Regions from separate parts of the Arthrobacter sp. 05T442 genome, predicted to be linked through region 1. Evidence: predicted binding sites of a transcription regulator. Region 1 holds the regulator's gene; the other holds the start of a gene.
The links. Region 1 encodes Rex, which represses fermentation and respiration genes when NADH is low (regulators of the CRP and FNR family bind a similar motif). Its sites were predicted from a motif close to CTTGTGAANNNNTTCACAAG; they were not measured.

Region 1 (14,708 bases):
ATCCGTCACCGGCCACGTAGTTCTTGTTGTCCCCGGCCTTCGCCTGTTTTGCGAGCGCATCCTCCTGGGCACAGCCGGAGAGCCCGAGCACTACCGCCAGGGCGGCGCCGCCAGCAGTCAAAATGCTGCGGCGGGACGGAGTTGCGTTCCGGTCGCTGCCTCGCACGCTCAGGCTCCCGGGGTGCTGGCGGCACCGGGCAGGAGGGCGGCGGCGGGCTCACTGTAGTCAACACGGAGGAGGTTGCCGGCGTCGTCGAACACGAAGGACGTCAGCGATGTCAGGGTGCATTCGCGCTTGCGCGGATCGTGCCACAACGGCTTGCCCTCGGCGCTGAGCCGGGTGGCCCAGATGGGAAGCTGATGGCTGACCAGGATGGCCTCGGCACCGTCGCCGCCGAGCTCGATGGCGTGCAGGCGCGCATCCTGGACCGCCGCGATCACCCTGGCAGCCTGCTCCTGGTAGGGCTCTCCCCAGGAGGGGCGGAACGGGTTGCGCAGCATCGGCCAGTGCTTCGGCTTGAGGATCTCTGCCTTGGTGACGTGCATTCCCTCAAAGTAATTGGCGGCCTCAATGATCCGGTCCTCGGTAACAACGTCGAGGTTGAGTGCCTCGGCGATGGGCCGGGCGGTCTCCTGCGCACGGGTCAGCGGCGAAGCCACGAGGTGAACGATTTTCGCCCCTTCCGCGGCGCGCTCACTGAAGTGGTCCGCGAGCACCCGGGCCATCTGCCGGCCGAGCTCGGAGAGGTGGAATTCCGGCAGCCTGCCGTACAGGACGCCGTCGGGATTGTGGACCTCGCCGTGGCGGAGCAAATGAACAGTGGCTTGGGGCATGTGTACCAGTTTCGCAAAGATGTCGGGCGATTTGAAATCTTCTACGAGAAGTAGAACTGAAGAGTTTCAAGAAATGTTCCCCGGAGTTGGAATAAAAGATGCAAATGCATGTTTATACTGGGTGAAGCGGTTAGTTGAGACTTCAACCAATGATGCTTCAACTAACGATCAGACGAACACCGGCACGACCCACCCGACCCAAGGAGAACCACCATGGCACTTCCCACCAACGTCACCACCGGAACCTGGACGCTCGACAACTCGCACAGCGAGATTGGCTTCACCGTCCGCCACGCAGGCATCAGCAAGGTCCGCGGACAGTTCAAGGACGCCGAGGCGACTCTGGACCTGGCCGAGAACGTGGCCGATTCCAAGGTCAACGCCACCATCAAGACCGCCAGCTTCGACTCCGGCGACGTCAACCGCGACGGCCACGTCCGCGGCGAGGACTTCTTCGACGTCGAGAACTTCCCGGAAATCTCCTTCGTCTCCAGCACCATCGTTCCGAAGGGCGACGCCTACGAACTGCAGGGCGAGCTGACGATCAAGGGCGTTACCCGCCCGGTCGCCCTCGAAACCGAATTCAACGGCGTGGCCGTGGACCCCTTCGGCAACACCCGCGCCGGCCTCACCGCCGAAACCACCATCAGCCGCAAGGACTTCGGCTTGACCTGGAACGCAGTCCTCGAAGCCGGCGGCGTGCTCGTCAGCGACAAGGTCGCCATCAACCTGGAACTGGCTTTCATCGCTCCGGCAGCCTAGTCAGCACCTCCCAGGACTGACCGGCCGACGCCGGACGTCCGCATCCAGCGCCCCGTTTCGTCACGTGATGAAGCGGGGCGCTGGCTTTTTCCCTCGGGGGCCCGTGCGGAGCGCTTGAGGGTTCGCCGGACGCGTGCAGGTGCCGCGGTCGACCCGCCCCGCAGCTGGCCCAAATTCCCTAGAGAACAGGGGCACCGCGGTCTAGAGTGAACCTCATGACCAACCCCAGCGACGTACCCCCGCCGGAGTACGGTGGCGCCCGTCCCGCGCCGGCAGGCCATGTCCCGCCGGCCGGTTCCGAGCCGCCCAGGATGAACCCGCAGGGTCCCCCGGGGTATCAGCCGCCGGGCCCGCAGGGTCCCCCGGGGTATCAGCCGCCCGGCCAACAGGCACCGGCGGGCGGGGTCCTCTTCGGAATGCCGGCGGACCGCCCCAGGAGCTTCAGTGACGCAATGCCCCACGGGGGCCTCTCTGGCATGTTCAGCGCCACCGCCATGCCGAACGAGCTCAAAGTCTCCTACTGGATCTGGCTCATCGGCGGGCTCCTCGGCCTTCTCGGCGGAGTCATAGGCCTGTTCGGATCCTTTGTCATCTTCGCTTTCGCCCCGGCTGTGGGCCTGCTGGTGCTCCTGCTGGTCCTGGTGGCGCTCACGCTGGCGGCAGCCCAGATCATCCTGGCCATGAAGATGAAGGAAGGCAGGGAGTGGGCCCGCTTCGCCCTCACGATTGTTGCCGGCATCTCTTTGGTTCTCGCTGTCGTCAACGCCAGCGCCGTGGCCGGCAGGGGCGGCGGCAGCATGCCGAGCTTCGTCATCAGCCTCGTGGCGACCGTGCTCATGTGGCTGCCCAACTCCCAGGCCTGGTTTGCCGGGCATCGGGGCCGCATTTAACGCGCTCGCGCCCCGGAATTCCAACCGTGACCGCCCCGGGGTTCCAGCCGTGGCCGCCCCAGGGCACTTGTCCCTGAGCAACCTCATGGCCTTCCGGACCGGGACCGAGAATACCTGTCCGGAATGATCCGCACGGCGGCACGGCCGCGGTACGGTGGAATTAAACCATGCTGGGGGCAGGGCAGGATCGCTGGTCCCGGTGGCCTATTCAGATGCCGATACGCAAAGGACCGCTTAATGAGCAACCCCCCAGTCCAGCCTCCGACTCCGGAAGCCCCCGAGCCGGGCGGACGGCCGGAGCCGGAATACGGCCAACAGGCCCCGCAATACGGCCAGCAGCCGCCCCAGGCCCCGCAGTACGGGCAGGCACCGTCCGCCCCGCAATACGGCCAGCAGCCGCCCCAGGCGCCGCAGTACGGGCAGGCTCCGTCCGCCCCGCAATACGGGCAGCAGCCGCCCCAGGCGCCGCAGTACGGACAGGCACCGTCCGCCCCGCAGTACGGCCAGCAGCCGCCCCAGGCGCCGCAATACGGGCAGAACGCTCCGCAGCCGCCGCAGTACGGGCAGCAAGCACCCCAGCCGCAATACGGGCAGAACGCTCCGCAGCTCCCGCAATATGGCCAGCAGGCGCCCCAATACGGGCAGCCCGCATACGGGCAGTCCCCCTACGCCCAGTACCCCTCCGACCAGGCGCAGGTTCAGGGCGGCATGCCTAAGCTCGTCAACACCGCCTTCTGGCTGATCGTCGCCTCGGGGGTCGTATGGGTGGTCTCCCTGCTCATCGGGTTGGCCACGTTGGACACCCCCGACGTCCGGAACATGTTCGACCAGCAGATGGCTGCCAGCGGGACCAAGATCGACTTCAACGCCATCAAGGGTTTCCTGGTCGGCACCATCGTGGTGTTCGCCGCGGTCAGCGCCGGGCTGTACGCCCTTGTGGCCATCAACGTCCGGAAGGGCAAGAACTGGGCGCGCATCCTGGGCACGGTCTTTGCCGCACTCTCAGTGTTCAGCATCTTCCCGCTGAGCATCGGAACTGTGGCGGCCCTGGCCGGCATCGCAGGAATCGTTTTGCTGTACCTGCCGGCAACCTCGCCATATTTCCGGAAACCGGAGCCGTTCACGCACCCGTACGGCCAGCCGGGAAACCCCTTCGGCAAGTAGCCCCAGGGCGACAGCGCACAGGGCGCGGGGCCGGACGATCTGGCTGGAGCTAGTCAGCATCCTCCGGGTCCTGCGCCCTTTGTGCGTGGTAGGCGAGGATCTGCAGTTCAGTGGCCATGTCCACCTTCCGCAGGTTGACCCCGGGCGGGACCTGCAGCATCACCGGGGCGAAACTGAGGATGCTCCGCACGCCCGCGGCGATCACCCGGTCGCAGACGCCTTGCGCCACCGCAGCGGGCAGCGCAAGGACCACCATATTGGCACCGGTCCGCTGCAGGACGGGCTCGAGGTCGGCAGCATCACTGACCCGCAACCAGCCCACTTCACTTCCCACCACCATCTGGTCGGCGTCGAAAATCGCCACGATATCAAAGCCCCGCGACTCAAATCCGCCGTAGCGCGCCAGGGCCTTGCCAAGGTTGCCGGCCCCGACTATGGCGACCTTCCAGTCGTGCGTCAGGCCCAGGGCCGCGGCGATGTGCCGGTTGAGGTACTGCACTTCGTAGCCCACGCCGCGCGTTCCGTACGAGCCCACGTAGGAGAGGTCTTTGCGGAGCGTGGAAGAGCTGACGCCGGACGCCTCGGCCAACGATTCGGAGGAGACGCGGTCCACGCCTTCGGCCAGCAATGTGGTCAGGGCGCGCAGGTAGATGGTCAGCCGGGCCACGGCCGCGGGTGGAATCTGCTTGGCGGCAGTCCCTGCTCCCCCGGGCACAGCCTCGGGGGATGAATCCAGCGAAGTCACTATCTGCTCCATTGCGTCGCGTTGTGCTTCCCACTCTAGAGCCCCCGCACTTCAGGCAACAAAGCAGCCAAGCCGCCGGGACGGCGGCGTATCAGGACTGTTGGCTGAGGGCCCGCCGCAGTGTCCGCGACAGGCGTTCTTCGTCGATCTTCCAGAAATCCCGCTGGACGCCGTTGACCAGCACCACGGGGATCTCCTCCGCGAAGCGCTCACGCAATGCGGCATCATCGTCGATGGACTGCTCAGTCCAGTCAAGGCCGAGAGCAGCCGTGACACGGCCGACGGCCTCGCGCGCGTCGGCGCAGAGGTGGCAGTTGGCTTTGGTGATGAGTACTACATCGGGGAAAGACGCGGGCTTGGCCATGCATCCACGGTAGCCCGGCGACAGCTCCGGCGTCGACGCGCGGCTCGTCCGGAGCCGGATCGGAGGCCTGTGGGGCCGGAGGACGCCGGGCATTGACTAGACTCGTGGCATGCCCGAGGAGAAGTACGTCGCTGTGGCCACCACGCCCGTTGCGTCATCGCAGCATGGCGAAGCCGCCTTTTTCGACGTCGACAACACCCTCATGAAGGGCGCCAGCCTTTTCCATGTGGCCCGCAAGATGCACCAGCGCGGGGCCTTCACCCTTCGCCAGGCTGCCGGCTTTGCCTGGAAACAGCTCATGTTCGTCCTGCGCGGCGAAAACATGGATGATGTCCACGCTGTCCGTGATTCTGCCCTGTCCCTGGGCGCCGGGATCACGGTTGAAGACATCAAGGCGCTCGGCGAAGAAGTCTACGACGAAATGATTGAGTCCCGGATCTGGCCCGGGGCCAAGGCCCTGGCCGAACAGCACCTCCGGGTGGGACGCAAGGTCTGGCTCGTGACGGCGACGCCGATCGAGGTCGCCACGGTCATCTCAACCCGGCTGGGCCTCACCGGCGCCCTTGGCACGGTGGGCGAGATCCAGGACGGGTCCTACACCGGTCGGCTCGTGGGAGAGATCCTGCACGGCCCGGCGAAGGCGGTGGCCGTGCGCGGAATTGCGGCCGCCCAGGGGCTGGACCTCAACCGGTGCTGGGCCTACAGCGACTCGCACAACGACATTCCGCTGCTGAGCATGGTGGGGCATCCGGTGGCGATCAACCCGGACTCCAAACTGCGCAGGCACGCCCGCGAACACAACTGGCCGGTGTACGACTTCCGGTCCGGACGGCGCGCCGCCACGCTGGGGCTCAAGGCCGCCACGGTCGGCGGGGCCATCTACGGCCTCTGGCGGGGATTCTCCCGTTTCCGCGGCCCCATGCCCTAGGCGGGGCGCTTTCTCGCTACAGATTCGGACCCCGGCCGCGTTTTCGGACCCGCGCTGCGGGGCTTTTCGCTACAGATTCGGACCCCGGCCGCGTTTTCGGACCCTCGCCGCGGGGATCCGGTCAGCGCACGTCCGGAACCGGCGCGAAAATCCAACTTCCGCGCAGTCTCGGGCGAGGTCAGGCCGGCCCACCCCCTCAGACCCGGGCTGGGCGTACAACAAAAATGCCCGCTGCCGGGATGGCAACGGGCATTTCACGCAGTGCGAAGTATTGCTACTTCTTATTGCGGCGCTGGTGGCGCGTCTTGCGAAGCAGCTTGCGGTGCTTCTTCTTGGCCATACGCTTGCGACGCTTCTTAATAACTGAACCCACGAAAGTTCCTTACCGGCTAGATGCAGTACCTGCCTGTTGGAAGGGGTCCGCGGGCTAAGCAGCAGACTGAAACAACTGACAGGTTCTTACAATGACGTAAAACGTTCCTTAACAGGGTACCGCCTCTCGGGGGCACCCCACGACCGCAGGCCCTACGGCGGACCTGCTGCCGCCGATTCGGACCGCAGGCGACGCCATGACCGCTTAACCAGTCTCCGTATGACCGTCGACAACGGCACCCTTGACATACTGTTCGACGGCGTTCTCCGGCACCCGGTAGGAGCGGCCGAAGCGGACGGCCGGCATCTCGCCGGAATGCACGAGCCGGTACACGGTCATCTTTGACACCCGCATAACTTCCGCGACTTCAGCCACAGTCAAGAAGCGGGCCTTGGAGAAGTTGGCCTCCGTAGACATTTTTTCCTTGTTCCTTTGCTCAATCGACCGGCAACCCCACCTGGTGACATGGCGGTGTGCCGATGCTGAGCCATACAACGACCATGTGCTAGTAACTCTAGAGGCTCATGGTGCCAATGTGAAAGGCTTCCGCAGGAATCACCACACGCGCTCCGCAGGAATCCCGAAATTGCGCTCGGCCCGACGGCTACGCCTTGTCCGGTCCGGCTTTGCGCACGGGCGCCACAGTCCCGTCGGTGCCGTAGTCGCCCTCGGAGTACTGGCCGACTTCCGACTCGGCGCTGCGCCCTGGAGTTGCACCGGCATCGCCATAGTCGGCCTGCACATAGCGCCCGGATTCCTCGGCCTTTGTGCCCAAGGGTTCGGGCAGGCCGCCTTCGCTGCCGGCGGCACCATAGTCACCCTCGGTGAACTGGCCTTCCTCGTCGTCCGAGTGGCGTCCTGCCTGCGTCCCGGCCTTGCCATAGTTGCCTTTGACGTACCGGCCCCGGAGTTCGGGGGCTTCCGGCTTCTCTCCGTTGCCCGTTGCTTCCGTGGGCTCGTCGAACTCGCTGCTGCCGCTCATCATCTTGCCTTTCCCGAGATGAACTCACGCGTCGTCTTTGGCGCAATTTAAGTCTATCGAGGGCCTCTTCGCCGCAACAGGGCGGCACTGCCCGCGGACCGGCCGATGGCGGTTATCCGGCGCCGGCCGGGGCGCGACCGGCCGGTGCCGACTAACCGGCGCCGCCAGGCCGGCGCTGGCGGGGCCGGTCAGCCGCGGGCCCGGCGCGTGCGAGCCGATGCCGCCAGTTGGCCGATCACCGACGCCGTCACGTCCCATTCCATGCACGCATCCGTCACGCTCTGGCCGTAGGTGAGTCCGTCCGTGCCGGCGGCGTGGCGGGCCACGTCCAGGTCCTGCGCCCCGCCCACGAGGAAGCTTTCCAGCATGATGCCGGCGATGGCGCCGGCAGCGGACCCGCCGTTCTCCAGCTGGGCGCCGATTTCGAGGGCTACTTCGGCCTGGCGGTGGTGGTTCTTGCCGCTGTTGGCGTGGCTGGCGTCCACGATAAGCCTCGGGTTCAGCTGCTTGGCCGCCAGTCGGGCCGAGGTGGCCTCGACGTCGGGTGCAGAGTAGTTGGGACCCCTGCGGCCGCCGCGGAGGATGATGTGGGTGTCCGGGTTTCCGGCCGTGGCCACGAGCGCGGCCCTGCCGTCGTCGTCGATCCCCAGGAACGCTTGCGCCGCCGCTGCGGCGCTGCACGCATCAAGGGCCACCTGAAGGTCGCCGTCGGTGCCGTTCTTGAAGCCGATCGGCATGGACAGCCCGGATGCCAGCTGCCGGTGGATCTGGCTCTCCGTCGTGCGGGCCCCGATGGCACCCCAGGAGACGAGGTCCGCCATGTACTGCGGGCTGATGGGTTCGAGGAACTCGGTGGCGGCGGGCAGGCCGAGGGCGGTGACCTGGCGCAGGAACCGGCGGGCGGCGCGCAGGCCCGCGGCGATGTCGTGGCTGCCGTCGAGCCGGGGATCATTGATGAGCCCCTTCCAGCCGACCGTGGTCCGCGGCTTCTCGAAGTACGTCCGCATGACGATCAGCAGGTCCTCGCGGTGCTTCTCGGCCTGGCTGACCAGCCGGCGGGCGTATTCCAGACCGGCTTTGGGGTCATGGATGGAGCAGGGACCCACGATCACGAGGAGCCTGTCGTCGACGCCGTCCATGATTGCGCGGACCTCGTCCCGGCCGCGTCCGATGACCTCCGCCATGCGGGTGTCCAGCGGCAGTTCCATGATCATGTCCTGCGGGCTGGGCAGCGGAGTGAATTCGCTGACGCGCAGATTCGAGGTGGACTGCTGGGTTGCGGGGGCTGCTTCGATGCTCACGTTCGGGTCCTGTTCCACGTGCGGAGCGGGCCCTGATCAGAACCCGCCGGAGAAATGGCGAAGGGCAGAGAATGATCTCTGCCCTGTTGGCTCTGAAGGAAAGTTGGATGCGTGTCAGTTAGACGCGGGCCCCTCCAGAGCCAACGAAAAATACGCATACCAACGCTTAGTCATGGCTTTGACGATAGCCCCGGCGTCGGCGACAGCGCAACCTTGCCGGGCTGATCCACGTAACACAACAGCGCCGGGGCAGCCGGCGGTGAGCCGAAGTGGCGGTTCGCGAGCGCACTGCCCGCCGGGCCGCGCCCCGGCAGTGCCCGGGCAGTGCCCGGGCCCGCCGGGCCGTGTCCGGGCCGGAACCTACCCCGGGGCGGACCGCTCCCCCTACAGTGTGGTTAGACCCCAGACGAAATGTCCGCCCGCCACACATCCCCAGATCCGTTCCGGAGGCCCGCCATGACCCACACCGTCCAGCCCAGCAACCCCGAGGTAACGCCCGGAGCGGAAACCGCTTCTGTGGCTTCCGCACCGGCCGCTCCCCGCGCTGTCCCCGCCGCTCTGAGGCGCAGGGTCCCCAAGTACTCGGATCTCGCGCCCCTGATGCAGTTCAAGAAACCCGAGTTCAGCCGGGCAGCCAGGCTCCGCCGCGCCAGCACCATCTGGGACCTGCGCGATATGGCCAAACGCCGCACCCCGCAGGCCCCGTTCGACTACACCGACGGCGCGGCCGAAGCCGAGATCACTTTGCGGCGGGCGCGCCAGGCGTTCCTGGACATCGAGTTCCGGCCCGGCATCCTGCGCGATGTCTCCAGTGTGGACCTGCGCACCGACATCCTGGGGAAACCGTCCCGCCTGCCCGTGGGGATCGCCCCGACGGGCTTCACCCGGATGATGCAGTCCGAGGGCGAGTACGCCGGTTCCCGGGCCGCCGCGGCCGCCGGCATCCCGTACACGCTTTCCACCATGGGCACGGCGTCCATCGAGGATGTGGCGGCAGCCGCCCCGGACGGCCGGAACTGGTTCCAGCTCTACCTCTGGACGGACCGCGACCGCTCGCTCCAGCTCATCGAGCGCGCAGCAAAAGCCGGAAACGACATCCTGATGGTCACGGTGGATACCGCCGTCGCGGGCGCCCGTCTCCGGGACGTGCGCAACGGCATGACCATCCCGCCGGCCCTGACCCTCAAGACCGTGCTGGATGCCTCCTACCGCCCGGCTTGGTGGTTCAACTTCCTCACCCACGAGCCGCTGACCTTCGCCTCGCTCTCCCGCTACACGGGCACGGTCGCGGACCTGATCAACTCCATGTTCGACCCCACCCTGACCTTCGATGACCTGGACTGGCTGCGCGAGACCTGGAAGGGCAAGCTCGTGGTCAAGGGCATCCAGACCGTGAACGACGCCCGCAAGGTGGTGGACCACGGCGCCGACGGCATCATCTTGTCCAACCACGGTGGCCGCCAGCTGGACCGGGCACCCATCCCGTTCCACCTGCTGCCCGAGGTCAAGGAGGCGTTCACCAAGGACAACACCGACGCGGCGATCATTCTGGACACCGGCATCATGAGCGGCGCGGACATCATCGCGGCGCTGGCGCTGGGCGCGGACTTCACGCTGATCGGCCGCGCGTACCTCTACGGGCTCATGGCCGGCGGCCGGGCGGGCGTGGACCGCGCGCTGCAGATCCTGGAATCGGACATGCGCCGCACCATGGCGCTGCTCGGCGTCAGCAAGATCGCGGACCTCACCCCCGACCACGTGCGGATCCTCGGCACGTAACCGGCCCGACCACCCAACTGACTAGCAGCAGGGGCCGTTCTCAGCGCTCAAAACGGCCCCTGCTGCCAGCTAGTTGGGTTACTTCTTGCGGCCGAACTTGGGCAGGTTCGCCAGGAGATCGGCGGCCCTGGTGGCGGCGCGCCCCACCGTGCGTCCGATCTGCTGCGGCATCTTGTCCTCGCCGGCCGTGCCCACCGGGATGACGACGGCGGGGCTCAGCGGGCTGCCCGCCGGACGGCTGGCCAGCGCCGCGGCTGCCTGCAGTGACCCGGCGGCGGCCGGTGACGCGGCGGCCGCTGCGGCAAGGCCGTCCGGGGAGGCCTTGGGAACGGTCGGTGGCACGCGCCCTGGCGCGGCTGATGCGGTCGCCGCGGAGCCGACGTCGAACGTCTCCAGCCAGCTGGCGATTCCGGCCAGGGGCTTCGGGTTCAGTGCGTAGTAGCGCTTCTGGCCCTGGGCACGCATGCTCACAAGGTCCGCTTCCCGGAGGACTTTGAGGTGTTTGGAAATGGTGGGCTGGCTTGCCTCAAGCTCCTGGACCAGTTCCCCCACTGCCTTGTCCCCCTTGCGGAGGGATACCAGAATGTCACGCCGGGTTGCCTCAGCAATGACGGCAAATACGTCGTCTGTCACCATGGCATCCACACTAGCGACATATACGCCGGATGGCATCCACTATTTGTTGGGGCCTGACCAGCACCGGCTAGTCGAACCAGGGGTCCAGCCCGTAGAGGGGAAAGACTTCCTTGCGGGTGGCCATCACAGTGCGGTCGACGTCGTCGTTGGGGTCGAAGCCGACTTCCCAGGAACGCCACCAGAGGTCGACGTCGTCCCCCATGACGGACGGGGGCTCCACACCGAACTTGGCGCCGTACTTTTCCCGGACATAGCTCCGCCAGTCCTCGGGAACCGGTGTGCGGAGCGGGACGGGACGGCCGGCCGCAATGGCGATGAGGTGGCTCCAGGACCGCGGGACCACAGTGACAACGTTGTAGCCGCCGCCGCCCGTGGAAATCCAGCGGTTGTCGCAGTAGCGGGCTGCCAGATTGCCGACGGCGGTGGCCGCCTCACGCTGGCCGTCCACACTGATGTTGAGGTGGGTAAGCGGATCCAGCCGGTGGGAGTCGCAGCCGTGCTGGCTGACGATGACTTCCGGTTCGAAGGCACCGATGAGCTGCGGCACCACCGCATGGAACGCCCGCAGCCAGCCGGCGTCCCCGGTGCCGGCCGGGAGCGCCACGTTCACGGCACTGCCCAGGGCGTTCGGGCCGCCGATCTCGTTGGCGAACCCCGTGCCGGGAAAGAGCGTCAAGCCCGTCTCGTGCAGCGAAATGGTCAGGACCCGGGGATCGTCCCAAAAAATGCTCTGCGTTCCGTCGCCGTGATGGGCGTCGACGTCGACGTACGCAACGCGCTGCACGCCGCCGTCGAGCAGCCGCTGGACCGCCAGGGCGGCGTCGTTGTAAATACAGAAGCCGCTGGCACGTTCGCGGGCGGCGTGGTGCATTCCGCCACCAAAATTCACGGCGCGGACCGCGCTGCCGTCCAGGATCGCAGCGGCCGCCAGGAGCGAACCGCCGGCCAGCCGTGCGCTGGCCTCGTGCATGCCGGCAAAGGCCGGGTCGTCCTCGGTTCCCAGGCCTCGCGCCACGTCGGGGGTGCCCGGATCTTCACTGACCCGGCGGACGGCCGCAACGAACCCGGCGCTGTGGACCGTTTGAAGTTCCTCATCGCTGGCCACCGGCGGAGCGGCCACCGTAACGTGCTCCAGGGCCAACAAACCCAGGCTGCCGGCCAGCCGCGCGGTCAGTTCCATGCGCTCCGGCGCCATCGGGTGGCTGTGGCCAAAGTTGTAGGCGGTCATGGCGGGATCCCACACCACCGTCGTCGGCAGCGCGGCCTGAGCGAGTCCGGGCAGGAATGTCATCAATCACAGGCTACCCGAGCGTGATGGGGCGCTCCCCCGTCATTGCGCGGGGTTTAGTGGTTTACTACTGAAGGAAGCAGTTTCAACCGAGGAAAAGCCACACATGACGCAAAGCCAGTCGAGGTCCACGAGCCCGGCCAGCTGGCACCCCGGAATGCCGGAGCGGGATGGCCTCTGGATCTTCACCCGCCTGCGCGACTTCATCGACAACATTGCCAACAGTTCCCCGGCGCGCCTGGCACTGACGACGTTCGGTGTGGTGATCGTGATCTTCACGGCCCTGCTCTCCCTGCCGCTGGCTTCGGCCACGGGCCAGGTCACACCGTTGCATGAGGCCCTCTTCACCGCGGTCTCGGCCGTCTGCGTGACCGGCCTGACGGTGGTCTCCACCGCCGCGCACTGGTCCTTCTTCGGCCAGTTCGTCATCCTGTTCGGCATTTTCGTCGGCGGCCTCGGCACCTTGACGCTGGCGTCGTTGCTGGCCCTCATGGTCAGCAAGAAGCTCGGCGTCCGGGGCAAGCTGATCGCCCAGGAGGCCATGAACAATGCCGGCCGGCTCGGCGAAGTGGGCACCCTGCTGCGGATCGTCATCGTCACGTCCGTGACCATCGAGGGCGCGCTGGCCGTGACCCTGGTGCCGCGCTTCCTGGCCCTCGGGGAGAGCTTCGGACAGGCCCTCTGGCATGGCGTGTTCTACGCGATTTCGGCGTTCAACAACGCCGGGTTCACACCCCACTCCGACGGCATCGTCCCCTATGAGACGGATCTGTGGATCCTGATCCCGCTCATGATCGGGGTGTTCCTCGGAAGCCTGGGCTTCCCCGTGGTCATGGTCCTCCAGCAGAACGGTCTGCGGTGGAAGAAGTGGAACCTGCACACCAAACTGACCATCCAGGTCTCGCTGATCCTGCTTGCCGCCGGCGCGGTGCTCTGGGGACTGATGGAGTGGAACAACCTGCGGACCATCGGCGGCATGGATGTGGGCGACAAGGTCACGCACTCGCTGTTCGCGTCCGTCATGCTGCGTTCGGGCGGCTTCAACCTCGTGGACCAGAACCACATGGACTCCACGACCATGCTGCTCTCCGATGCCCTCATGTTCGCGGGCGGCGGCTCGGCATCCACGGCCGGGGGCATCAAGGTGACCACCATCGCCGTGATGTTCCTGGCGATCGCCGCCGAAGCCCGCGGTGACGCCGACGTGAAGATTTACGGCCGCACGATCCCGGAGGGCACCATGCGCGTGGCCATCTCGGTGATCGTTGCCGGCGCCACGCTTGTCTCGGTCTCAGCCTTCCTGCTCCTGCAGATCAGCGGGGCGTCCCTTGACCGGGTCCTGTTTGAAACCATCTCCGCCTTCGCCACGGTCGGCCTCAGCACCAACCTCAGTGCTGAACTGCCGCCGTCGGGCGTGTACGTCCTGGCCGTCCTCATGTTCGCCGGGCGCGTCGGGACCGTCACCCTTGCCGCTGCGCTGGCCCTGCGCCAGCGCAGCCAGCTTTACCACTACCCGGAAGAGAGACCAATCATTGGCTAGTTCCTCAGGCGCCGTCAACCGCCCCGCCCACAACGCACCGGTGCTGGTGATCGGGCTGGGCCGCTTCGGCGCGTCCACCGCAGAGCAGCTGGTCAAGCAGGGCCGCGAAGTGCTCGCAATTGAACGCGACCGCGCCCTCGTCCAGAAGTGGGCCGGCGTCCTGACGCACGTCGTGGAGGCCGACGCCACCAATATCGATGCCCTACGCCAGCTCGGCGCGCAGGAGTTCAGCTCCGCCGTCGTGGGCGTGGGAACCTCGATCGAATCCTCCGTGCTGATCACGGTCAACCTCGTGGACCTCGGCATCGAACACCTCTGGGTCAAGGCCATCACGCCCTCTCACGGCAAGATCCTGACCCGGATCGGCGCCAACCACGTCATCTACCCGGAGGCCGACGCCGGCGTCCGGGCCGCGCACCTGGTCTCCGGCCGGATGCTGGACTTCATCGAGTTCGACGACGACTTCGCGATCGTCAAGATGTACCCGCCGCGGGAGACCGTCGGCTTCACGCTGGACGAATCCAAGGTCCGGTCCAAGTACGGCGTCACAATTGTGGGCGTGAAGTCCCCGGGCGAGGACTTCACCTACGCCCGGCCGGAGACCAAGGTCTCCTCACGGGACATGCTCATTGTTTCCGGGCACGTGGACCTGCTGGAGCGGTTCGCCGCCCGCCCCTAACCGTGCCCCTGGCCACGCCCAGGGCCGTCCCCCTGGCCGTGGTCCCCAGCAGCGCCGCTGTGACCGCGGTCAGGCGAGCTGTGTGGTGATCTCCGCCGCGCGTGCAGCGGCCGCGCGTGCTCCATCGGCAATGATCGACGGCAGTCCGCGCTCGTCGAACGTGGCGATGGCTCGTTCCGTGGTTCCGTTGGGGCTCGTGACCGCCTTGCGCAGCCCGGCGGGATCCGCGCCAGGCTCCGCCAGCATGAAACCGGCCCCTGCAACAGTTTCGCGGGCCAGCAGCAGCGACAGGTCCGGGTCCAGGCCCAGCTCGACGCCGGCTGCCGCCATTGCCTCAGCCAGGTAGAAGGCGTACGCCGGGCCCGAGCCGCTGATCGCGGAGAGGGCGTCCACCTGCTCTTCGGGAATCTCGACGACCGTGCCGACGGCGGACAGGATGTCCT
Region 2 (14,708 bases), on a different contig from region 1:
AGTGGCAAAAGCACCTGCGAATAACAGGTAAGCTATTTGTCGTTGCCTTTGCAGCCAGCCGGTCCGCCGGAAGGCATGGCGGGGCACATGGTGGGCGTAGCTCAGTTGGCAGAGCGCCTGGTTGTGGTCCAGGAGGTCGCGGGTTCAACCCCCGTCGCTCACCCTCATGAAGGACGGCAGTGTTTGTCCGACCTTTGGCAAAGGCCGCACCGGTTATCCGGTGCGGCCTTTGTTGTCTGTACACAGTGTCTGTGAAATGTCGTCGTCATTGGAAGGAACCGCAGTGAAGCGCCAACTCTTTGAAGAAGACCACGAGATGTTCCGCGAGATGGCCACCGAGTTCAATGCGCGCGCCATCGCCCCGCACTACGCCCAGTGGGACAAGGACCACATGATGTCCCGGGAGCTGTGGACGGCGGCCGGCGAGCAGGGCCTGCTGGGACTCGCGGTTCCTGAAGAGTTCGGTGGCATGGGCATGGACGACTACCGGTTCCGCGCCGTTCTCGACGAGGAGTTCGCCAAGAGCAACCACCTCGCCGTGGGCCTTGCCTTCCACCTGCACGACGACATGGTCCTCCCCCATCTGCTCGCCTACGGCTCGGACGACCTCAAAGCGCGGTGGCTGCCGGGCATGGTGTCCGGCGAAAAGGTCACCTCCGTCGCCTGGACCGAGCCCGGGGCCGGCTCCGACCTGCGCGGCATCCGTACCAAGGCCGTGCGCGACGGCGACGGCTGGCTGGTCAGCGGCCAGAAGACGTTCATCGGCAACGGCATCTCCGGCGACGCTTCCCTGGTCCTGGCCAGGACCGACGGCGGCACGGGCCGCGGAAACCACGACTCGTTCTCCCTCTTCATGGTGGAGAAGGGCGAGGGGTACAACACCGGCAGGCAGCTGGACAAGATGGGCCTCAAGGCCTCAGACACGGCGGAACTGTTCTTCGACAACGTCCGGGTCCCCCACGCCGATCTCGTGGGCGAGGAAGGCAAGGGCCTGAAGTACGCGGCCGAGCAGCTCCCCCAGGGCCGGCTGGCGATCGCGGTGGCAAGCTCCGCCGTCGTCCGCGCCACCTACGAGGCGACCGTCCGCTACACCAAGGACCGCAACGCCTTCGGCGAACGCATCATCGACTTCCAGAACAGCCGCTTCGAACTCGCCGACATTCTCACGGAGGTCGAGGTCACCGAAGCCTACGTGGACCAGGCGGTTCTCGCCTTCAACGCCGGAGAGCTCGACGCCGCGTCCGCCGCGCGCGCGAAGCTGTGGGCCTCCGAGCGTGCCAAGTCCGTCACGGACCGCTGCCTCCAGCTGCACGGCGGCTACGGTTACATCCTGGAATACCCGGTAGCCCAGGCCTATCTGGCCGCCCGGCTGCTCACCATCTTCGGCGGCACCAACGAAATCATGCGCGACGTCGTCGGCCGCACCATCGCCGGCTGACCCCGCCCCCACAGCACCAGAGGGACTTTCCTGACATGACCGTTCTGCCCATCTTGATCTGGGGCGAGCCCGTATTGCACCGCCGGGCCGCCGAAGTCGAAGTCTTTGACGACGATCTCCGGACCCTGATCGCCGATATGTTCGAAACCAACGATGCCGCCAACGGCGTCGGTCTCGCCGCGCCCCAGGTCGGGGTGGGCAAACGGCTGTTCATCTACAAGTATGACAACGACGACGGCGCCCCGCCGGCCGGCGTCGTCGTCAACCCGGTGCTGACGCTCTCAAAGATCTCCGGCGCGCTGCCGGATCCGGACGAGGAAAAAGAAGGCTGCCTGTCCTTCCCGGGCGGCCAGTATCCGCTTAAACGGGCCGAATGGGCCCGGGTCCAGGGCTTCGACGGCGACGGCGGGCCCGTGGATTTCGAGGCGACAGGCTGGTTCGCCCGCGTGATCCAGCACGAGTACGACCACCTCGACGGCAAGCTGTACGTCAACCGGCTGATGGACCGTTACTCACGCAAGGCCATGAAGCAGGCAAAGAAAAGCGGCTGGGGCATCCCCGGGCTGACCTGGATGCCGGGCGTGGACCCGGACCCGTTCGGCCACTGACGCGTGACATTCATTCTGTGCGGTCGACGGCGGCGAGAATGGCTGCGCCCAGCTCTGCGGGCCTGGTGAACTGGGGCCAGTGCCCTGTGGGCAGGTCCACGTAGTCGACGTCGCGGATCCGCGCGAGTTCCGCCACGAACGGGTGGCCCCCGGCAATCATTTCCGTCAGCATCGAGGACGGAAATTCGCAGGCGATGACGGTGGCCGGGACCTCGTAGCGGCGTTCGTCCCGGAGCTGCTGCTTGTCCTGCGCCACGCCCCGCGGTTGCGGGATCGCGCGGGCGCGGAACATTGTCCGGAGTTCGTCGGTCAGGTCCATGAGGTCCTCGTCATCGAAGAGTTCCCAGGGTGGCAGCGGAATTTCGTCGCCGTCGGTCGGGAGGTCGTCGTTGATGACCCCGCCCTCCCCCAGCGGGCCGCTGTCCACATAGATGGCGCGCGCCACCCGGTCCGGTCTGGCATCAACCGCGCCATGGATGATGGCGCCGCCACCCGAATGGCCAACCAGGACAACGGGGGCGTCACAGGCATCGATCGCGGCAACGACGGCGTCGATGTGGTTGCGCAGGCCGATGCCGGCCCGCGGTGCGTCGGCCGTTTCCAGCCCGGGCAGCGTGAGCGGGTGGACGCGGTGTCCGGCCGCGACCAGCTGCGGCGTCACCTCCGACCACGAGGAAGCGTCCAACCAGAATCCGGGAACCAGCATGATATCCATGCCGGTACCCTACCCGGGCCGGCGGCCTTGCGGCACGCCGCGGACTGTGAATTCCGAACCGTGGATTCCGGAAGGCCGCTATCCTTCGGCCGGCCTTTCCAGGCTCGCCGCGTAGTCCGGGACATAGCGGAATAGTTCCCGCGGCGGCCGCGTGTAGTTGACGGCCTTCGGCCGCTCCGGCAGCGTTACCGTTTCTGTCCGCACTTCGGTGTAGTCGATGCTGGAGAGCAGATGGGCAATGAGGTTGATCCTGGCCCGGCGTTTGTCTTCGGCCTCCACGACGTACCACGGTGCTTCCGCAGTGTCCGTCTGCACGAACATGTCGTCCTTGGCCCGCGAATAATCCTCCCAGCGCAGGATGGCTTCCCGGTCCATCGGCGAGAGCTTCCACTGCCGCATGGGATCATCCAGGCGGGACCGGAACCGCCGCTCCTGTTCGGCATGGCTGATCGAGAACCAGTACTTGAAAAGCAGGATGCCGTCCTGGATGAGCAGACGTTCAAAGACCGGGCACTGCGCCATGAAGCGTTTGTGCTCGGCAGGGGTGCAAAAGCCCATGACGTGTTCGACGCCGGCGCGGTTGTACCAGGACCGGTCCATCAGGACGATTTCGCCGGCGGCGGGGAGATGCGACACATAGCGCTGGAAATACCATTCACCGCGTTCGCGCTCCGTGGGCGCCGGCAACGCCACGATCCGGGCGAAGCGTGGATTCAGGTACTCGGTGACCCGTTTGATCGCACTTCCCTTGCCGGCTGCATCCCGGCCCTCAAAGATCACGAGCACCCGAGCTCCGGTGCTGCGGACCCATTCCTGCAGAGCCACCAACTCGGCCTGAAGGCGAAAAAGCTCAGTCTCATAGAGGTTGAGCTTCAGCCTGGCCGGCCGCCGCTCGGCACGTCCCGGATGCCCCTTGCTACCGGCATGTTCCGTGCCTTGGCCGCCCTTGCGATGTGCCATGGTTTCCCGTTCCAGTCGTCCCGGCGTGGCGATATTCCTACCGCGCCCATTCTCGCGGAGGGGATGGGGGCCCACAAGAGTGCGGCCTGGCGGCCGACCTGGCGGGCTCTGGCGGCCGACCTGGCGGCGGCCCCGGCGGGCTCTTCTATGCTTGGGCCATGGAAGCCTCAGCATCACCGGCGATGCAGCCGATCCTCACGCTAACTGTGAACCCCGCGCTGGACATCAGCACCTCTACCGAACTGGTCACCAGCGGCCACAAACTCCGGTGCAGTGCCAGCCGCGTCGACCCGGGCGGCGGCGGGGTCAACGTGGCCCGGGTGGTGCAACGGCTCGGCGGCCGGACCCTGGCAATCTACACCGCGGGCGGACCCACCGGGGAGGCGTACCGCCGGCTCATCGAGGCCGAGCGGATCCCGACCCTGGTGGTGCCCATCAGCGGGAGCACCCGCGAGGACTTCACCGTCGACGAGACGGCCACTGGCAACCAGTTCCGCTTCGTGCTGGAGGGACCCGAGTTGCGCGAGGCCGAGTGGCGCGCCTGCCTGGCTCTCCTCGAGGAGTCGATCCCGGTGGGCGGCTATGTGGTTGCCAGCGGCAGCCTGCCGCCGGGGGTTCCCGATGATTTCTATGCCAGGGTCGCCCGCGTTGCGCGTCGGCACCACGCGAGGTGCATCGTGGACGCGTCAGGACCGTCACTCGCCGAGGCCCTCGCCGAGGGAGTATTCCTGGTCAAACCCAGCCGGCGGGAACTCGGGCTGCAGCTCGGGTTGACGCTGGAGAGCGACGAAAGCCAGCTGGAAGCGGCGTCCGCCCTGGTTGAGGACGGCTCAGCCGAACTCGTCGCCCTGACCCTTGGTGGCGAGGGTGCCGTGCTCGCCTCGAAAGCCGGCACCCTCCGCTTGACCGTGCCCCCGGTGCAGGTCCGCAGTACCGTCGGAGCCGGCGACAGCTTCCTGGCAGCCTTCGTGCTTCGGCTGGCGCAAGGACGGAGTCTTGAAGCGGCCTTCCGGGCGGCTGTCGCCGCCGGCACTGCCACCGTGACGACTACGGCCACCGAACTGTGTCACCGGGCCGACGTCGAACGCCTGGAGGCTCAACTCGAAGCCCTGGCGCCTGAAGGCCGCCAGTAGCCTCGGCGGTGAGCCGCCGAGGCGCGTGGGACGCGTCGGCTAGGGCAGGACCTTGTAGAGGTCAATAGCCGTCTCCTCCGGCGGGGAGGTGAACCCGCCCTCGATGCCGGCCTGCATTCGGGGCATGAGGATGCCGTCGCGGAACTTCTCCCAGCTCTCTTTCGAATCATGGACCGCCATGATCGTCCAGCCCCCGGCAGATGCGCCTCCGGCGTGGAAGAGTTGGCCCTCCGGCAAGCGGCCTTCGCCGGGATGCACGGCGGCAATTGATGCCTCGTATTGCTCTTTCGTTCCGCCTGGGAAAAAGTGCACAACTCCGAAGGCCGAGGAAGCCATTTCTGCTCCTAGAATGGTGGGCTGTATCTGACAGGCCAGTTCTAGACCCCCCGCACTTGGCATGTCAACGGGCCGGAGCTTCAGCCACGGGTCCAGTGTGCGGAACGATGGTCTGCTGTTGAGGGCACGCGCCGAGGACCCGCTTCATCGCTTCCTTCTCCGCCGGCGTGACCCACAACTGGTAGGCCGCCTTCACTGAGATCTGGCGGGCAACGTAATGGCAGCGGAAGGCCTTGTTCGGCGGCAGCCAGGTGGCGGCGTCGGAGGCGCTCTTGTCCTGGTTGGCGGGTCCGTCCACAGCGATCAGGTTGAGGGGATCGTTCGCGAGATGTTCGCGTTCCTGCGCTGTCAACAGCTGGGCCCCCTTTTGCCAGGCGTCACCGAGGGCCACGACATGGTCGATCTGCACGGCTTTGCTGCTCTCGGCTCCCCGGCGGAAGGTGATCGGGTGGCCGGTGTACGGTTCCCGGAGGGTTCCGCCGGCAACCTGGCACCGGGAACCCTCCACGAATTCGGGGCCGGTCAGGTCGCGCCGGAGGATGTCATTGCGCGTATCGCAGCCGTTGCGGTCCACATCAAGCCATGCCTGGCCGAAGGCATCCCGGTCGTAGTTGTCCTTGGCCGCCCGGCCCTTGACCGCGAGCGTGTCCAGCACGGCCGCTGCCGCCCCGGACGGCACCGGCTGCACGGGGGCGACAGGCATCATCCAGCCCGCTGCCAGCACGGGAGCCTCGCTGGGGCCGCTGCTCTCAGGTTCGGAGGCAGCGAACTGGCCCGCGGTGAAGAACCAGCCCAAGGTGCCCAGGAACAGCGCGCACACCGTGGCCAGGATCACCCAGGCCTGACGGGAACGGCGCCGGGCATGGCGGAAGTCCGTCCAGTTCAAGCTCACGACGGTGAGGGGTATGGCCGGGCTGAGAGCTTCTGCTGCACACCACGAGCCTAGGCCCGGGCGTCGCCGCAGGGGGCCCTGTCCACAGTGTGGAGGAACAGTTCCACGGCAGGCGCACCCTGGAGGGGCGGTGCCGCGGCACGGAGCCCCGCTCCAGCCCTACTGCTCCTTGGTCACCCGATGGAGGTCTTCCGCAGCGAGGTCCATGAGCGCCTGCAGCTGGTTCACCCGGGCGTCGTCGAGCTCACCGGCTTGACGCTTGGCGACGGCATCGTCAAGGAGTCGCTTGGCTTCCTTGACGTTGCTACGCGCGACGTCCAGCGCGTGTTCCAGGGTGGTTTCGTGCTCCACAGCCGAGTTCTGTTCCATTGCTCCATTGTGGTTCCCTTTCCCGGCCGATTCCAGTACATCGGCCGGGAAAGAGCAATAAGTCGTGGCCGGGGATCAGACCTGCACAGGCAGGCCGGCTGCCTCCAGGACCGAGGCGGCGTCCTTCGCGGGGAAGGACGGCGGGTTCACGCCGGCCATTTCCTCCATGACGCGGACGACCTGGCAGCTGTAGCCGAACTCGTTGTCGTACCAGACGTACAGAACCAGGTTCTTGTCGTTGGAGATCGTCGCCAGCCCGTCGACGATGCCGGCGCGGCGCGAGCCGACGAAGTCCGTGGAGACAACCTCGGGCGAATCGATATAGTCGATCTGCTTGCGGAGTTCGGAGTGCAGCGACATTTCGCGCAAGTAGTCGTTGATCTCGTCCTTGGTGGTGCCGTTTTCCAGGCTCAGGTTCAGGATCGCGAGGGACACATCGGGGGTGGGGACCCGGATGGAGCTGCCGGTGAGCTTGCCCAGCAGTTCGGGCAGGGCCTTGGCGACAGCCTTGGCGGCACCGGTTTCGGTGATGACCATGTTCAGCGCCGCCGAGCGTCCACGGCGGTCACCTTTGTGGAAGTTGTCGATCAAATTCTGGTCGTTCGTGAAGGAGTGGACAGTCTCCACGTGGCCGTGCACGACGCCGTAGCGGTCGTTGATTGCCTTGAGCACCGGCGTGATGGCGTTGGTCGTGCAGGACGCCGCAGTCACGATCTTGTCCGAGTCGGTGATCGTGCCGTGGTTGATGCCGTGCACGATGTTCTTCAGGTCGCCCTTGCCGGGGGCCGTGAGGAGGACACGGGAAACACCCTTGCTCTGCAGGTGCTGGGAGAGGCCCTCGGCGTCGCGCCAGCGACCCGTGTTGTCGACGAGGAGGGCGTCGTGGATTCCGTAGGCGGTGTAGTCCACCGTGGCGGGGTTGTCCGAGTAGATGACCTGGATCTGGACGCCGTTGGCGGTGATGGTGTCGTTCTCGAGGTCCACCTTGATGGTGCCCTCGAAGGAGCCGTGCACGGAGTCGCGGCGCAGGAGGCTCGCGCGCTTGGTGAGGTCATTGTCGGAGCCGCGGCGCACCACGATGGCGCGCAGGCGCAGGCCGTGGCCGCCGCCAGCCTTTTCGATCAGGAGGCGGGCCAGGAGCCGGCCGATGCGTCCGAAACCGTAGAGGACGACGTCGGTGCTGGTGCGGTCGTCCCCGCCGCGTTTGCTGACGATCTCGGCGAGTTCGCCGCGGAGGAATTCATCCAGGCTGGCGCCGTCGCCTTCGGCGCGGTACTTCTCGGTGAGGCGGGCAACGTCGATGGCCGCCGCGCCGAGGTCCAGCTTCGTCAGGGCATCGAGCAGCGGCGCCGTCTCTTCGAGGCGCAGTTCTTCCTTGCTCATCCGGCGGGCGAAGCGGTGCGCCTTGAGGATGTTCATGGTGGACTTGTTGATCAGGCTGCGTCCGTGGATGGAAGTCACCACGTTGTTCTCGCGGTACAGCCGTCCGATCACCGGGATCATGGCCTCGGCGAGCGCCTCACGGCCCATCCACGTATCAAGACAAGAATCTGATGTCTGGCTCACAGAACTACCTTCCTAGAATCAACCACATACGACGTCGTATGCGGAAGTCGGCCGCCGGAGGATATCCGGCACCTCGGCGCCGGCGGGGATTCGGTCCACCCCGGGCGCCTTGTGTTGCGCAAAGAAAAAGCCGCCGGCTGCGAACGCAGACCCGGCGGCAGAACTTCTACGTTCGCTATCCATTCTAGGTCGGCAGTACAGCGGCCGGCGCCCGGTTACACGTGAAATCACTCACACGGGCGCAGCACAGGAAAGCCCAAGAAAATGGATGGGTTGACCGATACGCCGGGTTCTGTGTTCCCGCGCTGTTACCGGCGCGGGAATAGCGGCCATCCATCTACGGACGCCGTTGCCGACGCCCTCCAGCGGCCTACCCGGACACTCGGGCGGGCAGCCCTCAAACGTGTCCTGTCTGGCCTTGCTCCGGGTGGGGTTTACCTAGCCTTCCCGGTCGCCCGGGAAGCTGGTGGTCTCTTACACCACCGTTTCACCCTTACCTGCTCCCCCGGCCGTGCGGACACGGCCGGAACGCGGGCGGTCTGTTCTCTGTGGCACTGGCCTGCGGGTTACCCCGAGTGGGCGTTACCCACCACCCTGCCCTGCGGAGCCCGGACGTTCCTCGAGCCACTTGCGTGACGCGCGGCCGCCTGGTCAACCCATCCGCTGTACATTCTACGGGCTCCCCTCCGCCCCGTCCCACCGGGATCCTTTTCCTGTCCCCGGTGGGAGAATTGAAGGAAGATCGGGGCCGGCCCGGCACCCGGAATCAGGTTAGACCAGGAGGGGATCCGCGTGGACCTCACCAGCATCGTCGTTCTGCTCGTCGTCATTTTTGTGGTGGTGACGCTGGCGCGGATGTCCATCCGGATTGTGCGCCAGTATGAAAAGGGCGTCCTCTTCCGGCTGGGCCGCGTTGTCGGCGTGAGGATGCCGGGCCTGCGCTTCATCGTCCCTGTGATCGATAGGCTCCAGCTGGTCAGTCTCCGGATCGTGACGATGCCCATTCAGTCGCAGGGCATCATCACGCAGGACAACGTGAGCGTCGATATCTCCGCGGTGGCGTACTACCGCGTGGTCGACGCTGTGAAGTCCGTCGTGGCGATTGAGAACGTGGCGGCGGCCATCAACCAGATCGCCCAGACCACGCTGCGGAAGGTTGTCGGCCGGCACAGCCTGGACCAGACGCTGTCCGAAACCGAGCGGATCAACAGCGACATCCGGGAGATCCTGGACGCACTGACGCTGGAGTGGGGCGTCGAGGTCACCCTTGTGGAGTTGAAGGACATCCAGCTGCCAGAGAGCATGAAGCGCGCCATGGCCCGGCAGGCTGAGGCAGAGCGGGAGAAGCGGGCGAAGATCATTGCCGCCGAAGGCGAGTCCATTGCCGCTGCCGCCCTTGGTGCGGCCTCGGACACCATGATGGCCCACCCGCTGGCCCTGCAATTGCGGAACCTGCAGTCCCTCGTGGAAATCGCGGTGGACAAGAACTCGACTGTCGTCTTCCCTGCGCCGCTGATGAGCACCATCGGGGAGCTCTCCGCTTTCCTCGCCCGTGAGAACCAGGCCGCCCAGGCGATGGCGCAGGCAGTGGGGCCGGCGTCCTCGCCGGCGTCCTCGGCCGCGATCAAGGCGGCGTAGAAAGGCCCGCTTGCAGGCGCTCCCCGTGGCGGTGTTCCTGCACGGCACGGGGAGCGGCAACCGCTTCGTGTTCGACGTCTGTCCATGGGTGGTCTTGGTGTGCTGCTGCTCGCATGGCAGGGAAAAGTCGCCGGGCTCCGGGGGGGTGGCTGCCTGAAACCGCGCAAAGCTGTCGCCGGTAGGATCGTACGGTGCTGATTCTGCTGCCGCCCTCCGAGGGCAAGACCCCTGCTGCCGGCGGGGACGCCGTCAACTGGGCCGCCCTGAGCTTCCCGACGCTCAACACCTGCCGGACCAAGGTCCTCGACGCGCTCGGCACAGTCAGCGCCCACGAGGACGCCCTGGCGCTTCTCGGCGTCGGCGCGTCCCTGAAGGCCGACGTCGAGCGCAATACACGGCTGCACGCCGAACCGGCGGCGCCCGCCCACCAGGTCTATTCCGGTGTGCTGTACGACGCGCTCGGCTACGACACCCTGACGGCGGTGCAGCGGAAGAAGGCCGATGTGTCCGTGTTCGTCATCTCCGCGCTCTGGGGTGCGATCCGCTTCGCCGACAAAGTTCCCGCGTACCGGCTGTCCATGGGTACCGCGCTGCCCGACGTCGGACGGCTGGCGTCCTTCTGGAAACCGCAGCTGAACGAGGCCCTGGCGGCCGTAACGGCGGGCGAACTGCTGGTGGACTGCCGCTCCAGCACCTATGCCGCGGCCTGGACTCCCCCGCCGGCGCAGACGGTCGCGGTCAACGTCTTCACCGAGGCCAACGGTGTGCGCAAGGTGGTCAGCCACTTCGCCAAGCACACCCGCGGTGAACTGGCGCGTCACCTGCTGCAGCGGCGGGGCAAGGCTCCGGCGACCCCGGCCCGGCTGCAGAAGGCCGCGGCCGAGAAGTGGACCGCGGAACTCGTCGAGGGTACGGCCCGGAAGCCGCACACGCTGAACATCATCCTGCCCGGCTAGTGGCCTCTCAGGCCCACTCGGCCGAACGGACCAGGATGCAGCCGGAGTCGGGGCAGAACACGATGTCGTCCTCGGCCGCGGCCGTGATTTCGGCCAGGTCACCGGGGCTGAGGTGCATGCCGGAGCCTTCCGAGGTGCCGTGGAACAGCCGGGCTGCGCCCACGCCGCGCTTCGCCAGGGTCTTTTCGTAGATCGCGAGCATTCCCGCGTCCAGCCCGGCGGCGAACTCCGCTCGGCGTCCGCGCACCACCGCGGCTTCGGCGGCGATTTCGGCCAGCTGCTCGTCCAGTTCGGCCCGGATGGTACCGAACGAACCCTGGATGTCATCGACAATCTGCTGTTGGGAGGCCTGGCGGAGGCGGAGGGAGTCCAGCCGCTCGAGGACTTCGAGCTCGACGTCCTCGAGGTCAGAGCGGCGCTTGTTGAGCGAGACGAGGTCCCGCTGCAGGGCAACGAGGTCCTTGGACAGTCCCGTGCCGCTGTTCAGCCTGGCCTCGTCGCGTCCGATCCGGGAGGCCACCTGCTCGACGTCGGCTTCGGCGCGTTTGAGCTCCAGTTCGGCGTCGTGGACGGCCACCTTGGCCGCACCGAGCTCGCCGTTGGCCACGCTGAGGGCCGCTTCGAGATCGGTGATCCGGGAATCGCTTTCAAGGCTTCGGCGGCGGTTGGACAAGGACTTGAGCTTGGCATCGAGTCCCTGCAATTCGAGCAACTTCAACTGTTCCGCCGGTGCTGCCTTGGCCACTATTACCTCCGCTTGTTCCTACCGGCCGGAGCCGGGCACCGTACCGGCGCTCCCTAGACTCTAGCGCCTAGCGTGCTCCCCGGCCTCGCTACGCTCACCCGGGGCCCCTCGCACGCCAGGCTTAGCCCGGAGTCAGAATGAAGTCCCATGGATCGCTGTTGGTGGTGCTGACCCTGATCTCGACGTCGTGCCCCTGGTCGCTGAGCACGTTGCCGAGCGCTTCGGCGGCGGCGGGGAGCCACAGCCATTCGCTGGCGAAGTGTGACACGTCTATCAGGTAGGGCCTGTCGTTGACGGCAGCCTCGCGGGCCTCCGACGCCGGATGGTGCCGCAGGTCCGCCGTCAGGTACACGTCCGCGTTGCTGGCGCGAACCTCACCAAACAGCGAGTCACCCGCCCCGCCGCACACGGCGACCCGCCGCACCAGGCCGTCCCGGTCCCCGGCCACCCGGACGCCGCCGGCCACGGACGGCAATATGCCGAACACGCGCGCTGCGAAGTCGCCCAGCGTCAGCGCCTCCCCGAGATCCCCGACCCGGCCGATTCCCTCCTCCGGGAGCCCGTTCGTGGCGGGGGTCAGCGGAGCCACGTTCTGCAGGCCCAGCGCATCGGCCAGGACGTCCGAGACGCCCCCGACGGCGGAGTCACCGTTGGTATGCACGGTCAGCAGCGCGGTCCCGGACTCGATCAGGCGGTGGATGGCCTTGCCCTTGGCCGTATTCGCGGCGACAGACGTCACGCCTTTGAGCAGCAGCGGATGATGCGTGATGAGCAGTTCGGCGCCGGCGTCGATGGCTTCCTCGATCACGTCGAGCGTCGGGTCGACGGCGAAGAGAATCCTGTGCACCTCCGCGTTCGGACGGCCCGCCACGAGGCCCACCTCGTCCCAGTCCTCGGCGAGTGATTCGGGCCAGAGTTCCTCCACCGCCAGGAGGATAATGCCCAGCGTGGCGGCGCCTTCGGCCTCTTCAGTGCCGGCGTCCCCATCGGGACCGGTGCCGGCGTCGGAGCTGGCGCCAGTCCTGGTGCCGCTGTTGGGGCCGCCGTTTGTGCCGCTGTTGGGGCCGCCGTTTGTGCCTTCGGCCGGATGAGCTGAAACGTCGGTGTTCACAGGTTCCATACCCTCATTTTTACCCTATCGGGGGTACTTCCCCACCCCGCCACTTCACGGATCTGCCCGGCCGGGAATCATCGGGGCGGTTCAACCATTGAAGAGAGCATGAGAACTTTTGTCCTCGGCGGAGGCTGCTTCTGGTGCCTTGACGCCGTCTACCAGATAACCAAAGGTGTCAGCTCGGTTGTTTCCGGCTACACCGGAGGCCACGACCGCAACCCCGACTACTACTCTGTGTGCTCCGGGACCACCGGTCACGCCGAAGTGGTCGCGGTGACATTCGATGAGGACGTCATCCCGGTGGAGGTCATCCTGGACATGTTCTTCGCACTCCACGACCCCACCACGCTGAACAGGCAGGGCTACGACGTCGGCACCCAGTACCGTTCGTCGATGTTCTATGAGACCACCGAGGAGAAGATCCTGTTCGAGGAGGCGATCGATCGGAACCAGCCGCTGTGGACGAACCCGATCGTGACCGAGGTGAGCCGGCTGCCGAAGTTCCATGTGGCCGAGGATTTCCACCAGGACTTCTACGGCAAGTACCCCGGGCAGGGCTATTGCCAGGTGATCATCAACCCCAAGCTTGCCAAGGCCAGGAAATATTACTCTGCATGGCTTAATGCTTAGCTAGGGTCTGCACGCCCTCGTTAGGCTGACCTCAGCAAACCCACCTCTTCAGACAGGCATACATACATGGCACGGATCTATGACGATGTTACCCAGCTGGTTGGCGGCACTCCGCTGGTCCGGCTCAACCGGCTGACCGAAGGCCTGGATGCCACGGTGGCCGTCAAGCTGGAGTTCTACAACCCTGCCAACAGCGTCAAGGACCGCATCGGCGTCGCAATCGTCGACGCGGCCGAGAAGTCCGGTGCCCTCAAGCCCGGCGGCACCATCGTCGAAGGCACGTCCGGCAACACCGGCATAGCCCTTGCCATGGTCGGCGCCGCCCGCGGCTACAAAGTCATCCTGACCATGCCGGAAACCATGTCCACCGAACGCCGTGTCATGCTCCGCGCCTACGGCGCCGAGATCGTCCTGACCCCCGGCTCCGAGGGTATGCGGGGCGCCGTCGAGAAGGCCCAGGAGATCGTGGCCAACACGGAAAACTCCATCTGGGCCCAGCAGTTCGCCAACGAGGCCAACCCCGAGATCCACCGCCAGACCACGGCCGAGGAAATCTGGTCCGACACCGACGGCAAGGTGGACATTTTCGTCGCCGGCGTCGGCACCGGCGGCACAGTCACCGGCGTCGGCCAGGTCCTCAAGGAGCGCAAGCCCGACGTCCAGATCATTGCCGTCGAGCCCAAGGACTCCGCCATCCTCAACGGCGGCGCCCCGGGGCCGCACAAGATCCAGGGCCTTGGCGCCAACTTCGTCCCGGAGATCCTGGACACCAACGTCTACGACGAGGTCATCGACGCCACCCTCGAGGACTCCGTCCGGGTCGCCCGCGATCTGGGCATCAAGGAAGGCATCCTGGGCGGCATCTCCTCCGGCGCGATCGTGTGGGCCGCCCTGGAACTCGCCAAGCGCCCGGAGAACGCCGGTAAACTCATTGTTGCTGTTGTCTGCGACTTCGGTGAGCGTTACATCTCCACCGTGCTGTATGACGACATCCGCGGCTGAGTCCCAGCCCGCTGTCCCACGATTCCCCTAGAAAGGTCTTTGTGAGCTTCTTCGCAAGACTTAAGGAAGACCTCGATGCCGCCCGGTCACACGACCCGGCGGCTCGAGGTTCTTTTGAGAACTTCTTCGCTTACTCCGGCCTGCACGCGATCTGGTTCCACCGCGTGACGCACCGGCTCTGGCAGAACCCCGCACTGCGGTTCCCGGCGCGGCTGATTTCCCAGCTGGCCCGGTTCCTCACCGGAATCGAGATCCATCCCGGGGCGACGATCGGCCGCCGGTTCTTCATCGATCACGGCATGGGAGTCGTCATCGGGGAGACGGCCGAGATCGGCGAGGACGTCATGATCTATCACGGCGTGACCCTGGGCGGACGCTCCCTGGCCAAGATCAAGCGGCACCCGACCATCGAGGACCGCGTCGTGATCGGAGCCGGGGCCAAGGTCCTGGGACCCATCACGATCGGCCGGGACTCCGCCATCGGCGCCAACGCCGTCGTGGTCAAGGACGCCCCGGCCGAATCGATCCTCACGGGCGTGCCGGCAACCTGGCGTCACCGCGACGCGCAGCGCGAGACCAAACCCGCCGTCGACCCGGCCGAGTACC

Region 2: the regulator Rex is predicted to act here: its motif matches at 8,236-8,255, upstream of AC1DES_RS10685 (glyceraldehyde-3-phosphate dehydrogenase).

What each region holds. Positions count from the first base shown of each region.
Region 1 is NZ_JBFTKM010000001.1:126,493-141,200, reverse strand. It holds gene AC1DES_RS00665 (TlpA family protein disulfide reductase) at 1-166, opposite strand, end outside; gene AC1DES_RS00660 (histidine phosphatase family protein) at 169-834, opposite strand; gene AC1DES_RS00655 (YceI family protein) at 1,048-1,596, shown strand; gene AC1DES_RS00650 (hypothetical protein) at 2,049-2,486, shown strand; gene AC1DES_RS00645 (hypothetical protein) at 2,724-3,650, shown strand; gene AC1DES_RS00640 (redox-sensing transcriptional repressor Rex) at 3,700-4,395, opposite strand; gene AC1DES_RS00635 (glutaredoxin family protein) at 4,487-4,759, opposite strand; gene AC1DES_RS00630 (HAD family hydrolase) at 4,869-5,687, shown strand; gene AC1DES_RS00625 (30S ribosomal protein bS22) at 5,962-6,060, opposite strand; gene AC1DES_RS00620 (helix-turn-helix domain-containing protein) at 6,265-6,477, opposite strand; gene AC1DES_RS00615 (hypothetical protein) at 6,665-7,045, opposite strand; gene AC1DES_RS00610 (3-deoxy-7-phosphoheptulonate synthase) at 7,231-8,343, opposite strand; gene AC1DES_RS00605 (alpha-hydroxy acid oxidase) at 8,800-10,122, shown strand; gene AC1DES_RS00600 (ArsR/SmtB family transcription factor) at 10,201-10,758, opposite strand; gene AC1DES_RS00595 (acetoin utilization protein AcuC) at 10,826-12,049, opposite strand; gene AC1DES_RS00590 (TrkH family potassium uptake protein) at 12,153-13,586, shown strand; gene AC1DES_RS00585 (potassium channel family protein) at 13,627-14,265, shown strand; gene proC (pyrroline-5-carboxylate reductase) at 14,335-14,708, opposite strand, start outside.
Region 2 is NZ_JBFTKM010000009.1:52,530-67,237, reverse strand. It holds tRNA gene AC1DES_RS10730 (tRNA-His) at 91-163, shown strand; gene AC1DES_RS10725 (acyl-CoA dehydrogenase family protein) at 284-1,438, shown strand; gene def (peptide deformylase) at 1,474-2,046, shown strand; gene AC1DES_RS10715 (alpha/beta fold hydrolase) at 2,057-2,761, opposite strand; gene ppk2 (polyphosphate kinase 2) at 2,840-3,721, opposite strand; gene AC1DES_RS10705 (1-phosphofructokinase family hexose kinase) at 3,880-4,854, shown strand; gene AC1DES_RS10700 (hypothetical protein) at 4,894-5,190, opposite strand; gene AC1DES_RS10695 (HNH endonuclease family protein) at 5,255-6,082, opposite strand; gene AC1DES_RS10690 (hypothetical protein) at 6,242-6,451, opposite strand; gene AC1DES_RS10685 (glyceraldehyde-3-phosphate dehydrogenase) at 6,527-8,017, opposite strand; RNA gene rnpB (RNase P RNA component class A) at 8,283-8,676, opposite strand; gene AC1DES_RS10675 (slipin family protein) at 8,810-9,655, shown strand; gene AC1DES_RS10670 (YaaA family protein) at 9,847-10,611, shown strand; gene AC1DES_RS10665 (zinc ribbon domain-containing protein) at 10,619-11,356, opposite strand; gene AC1DES_RS10660 (Nif3-like dinuclear metal center hexameric protein) at 11,478-12,476, opposite strand; gene msrA (peptide-methionine (S)-S-oxide reductase MsrA) at 12,576-13,100, shown strand; gene cysK (cysteine synthase A) at 13,167-14,102, shown strand; gene epsC (serine O-acetyltransferase EpsC) at 14,144-14,708, shown strand, end outside.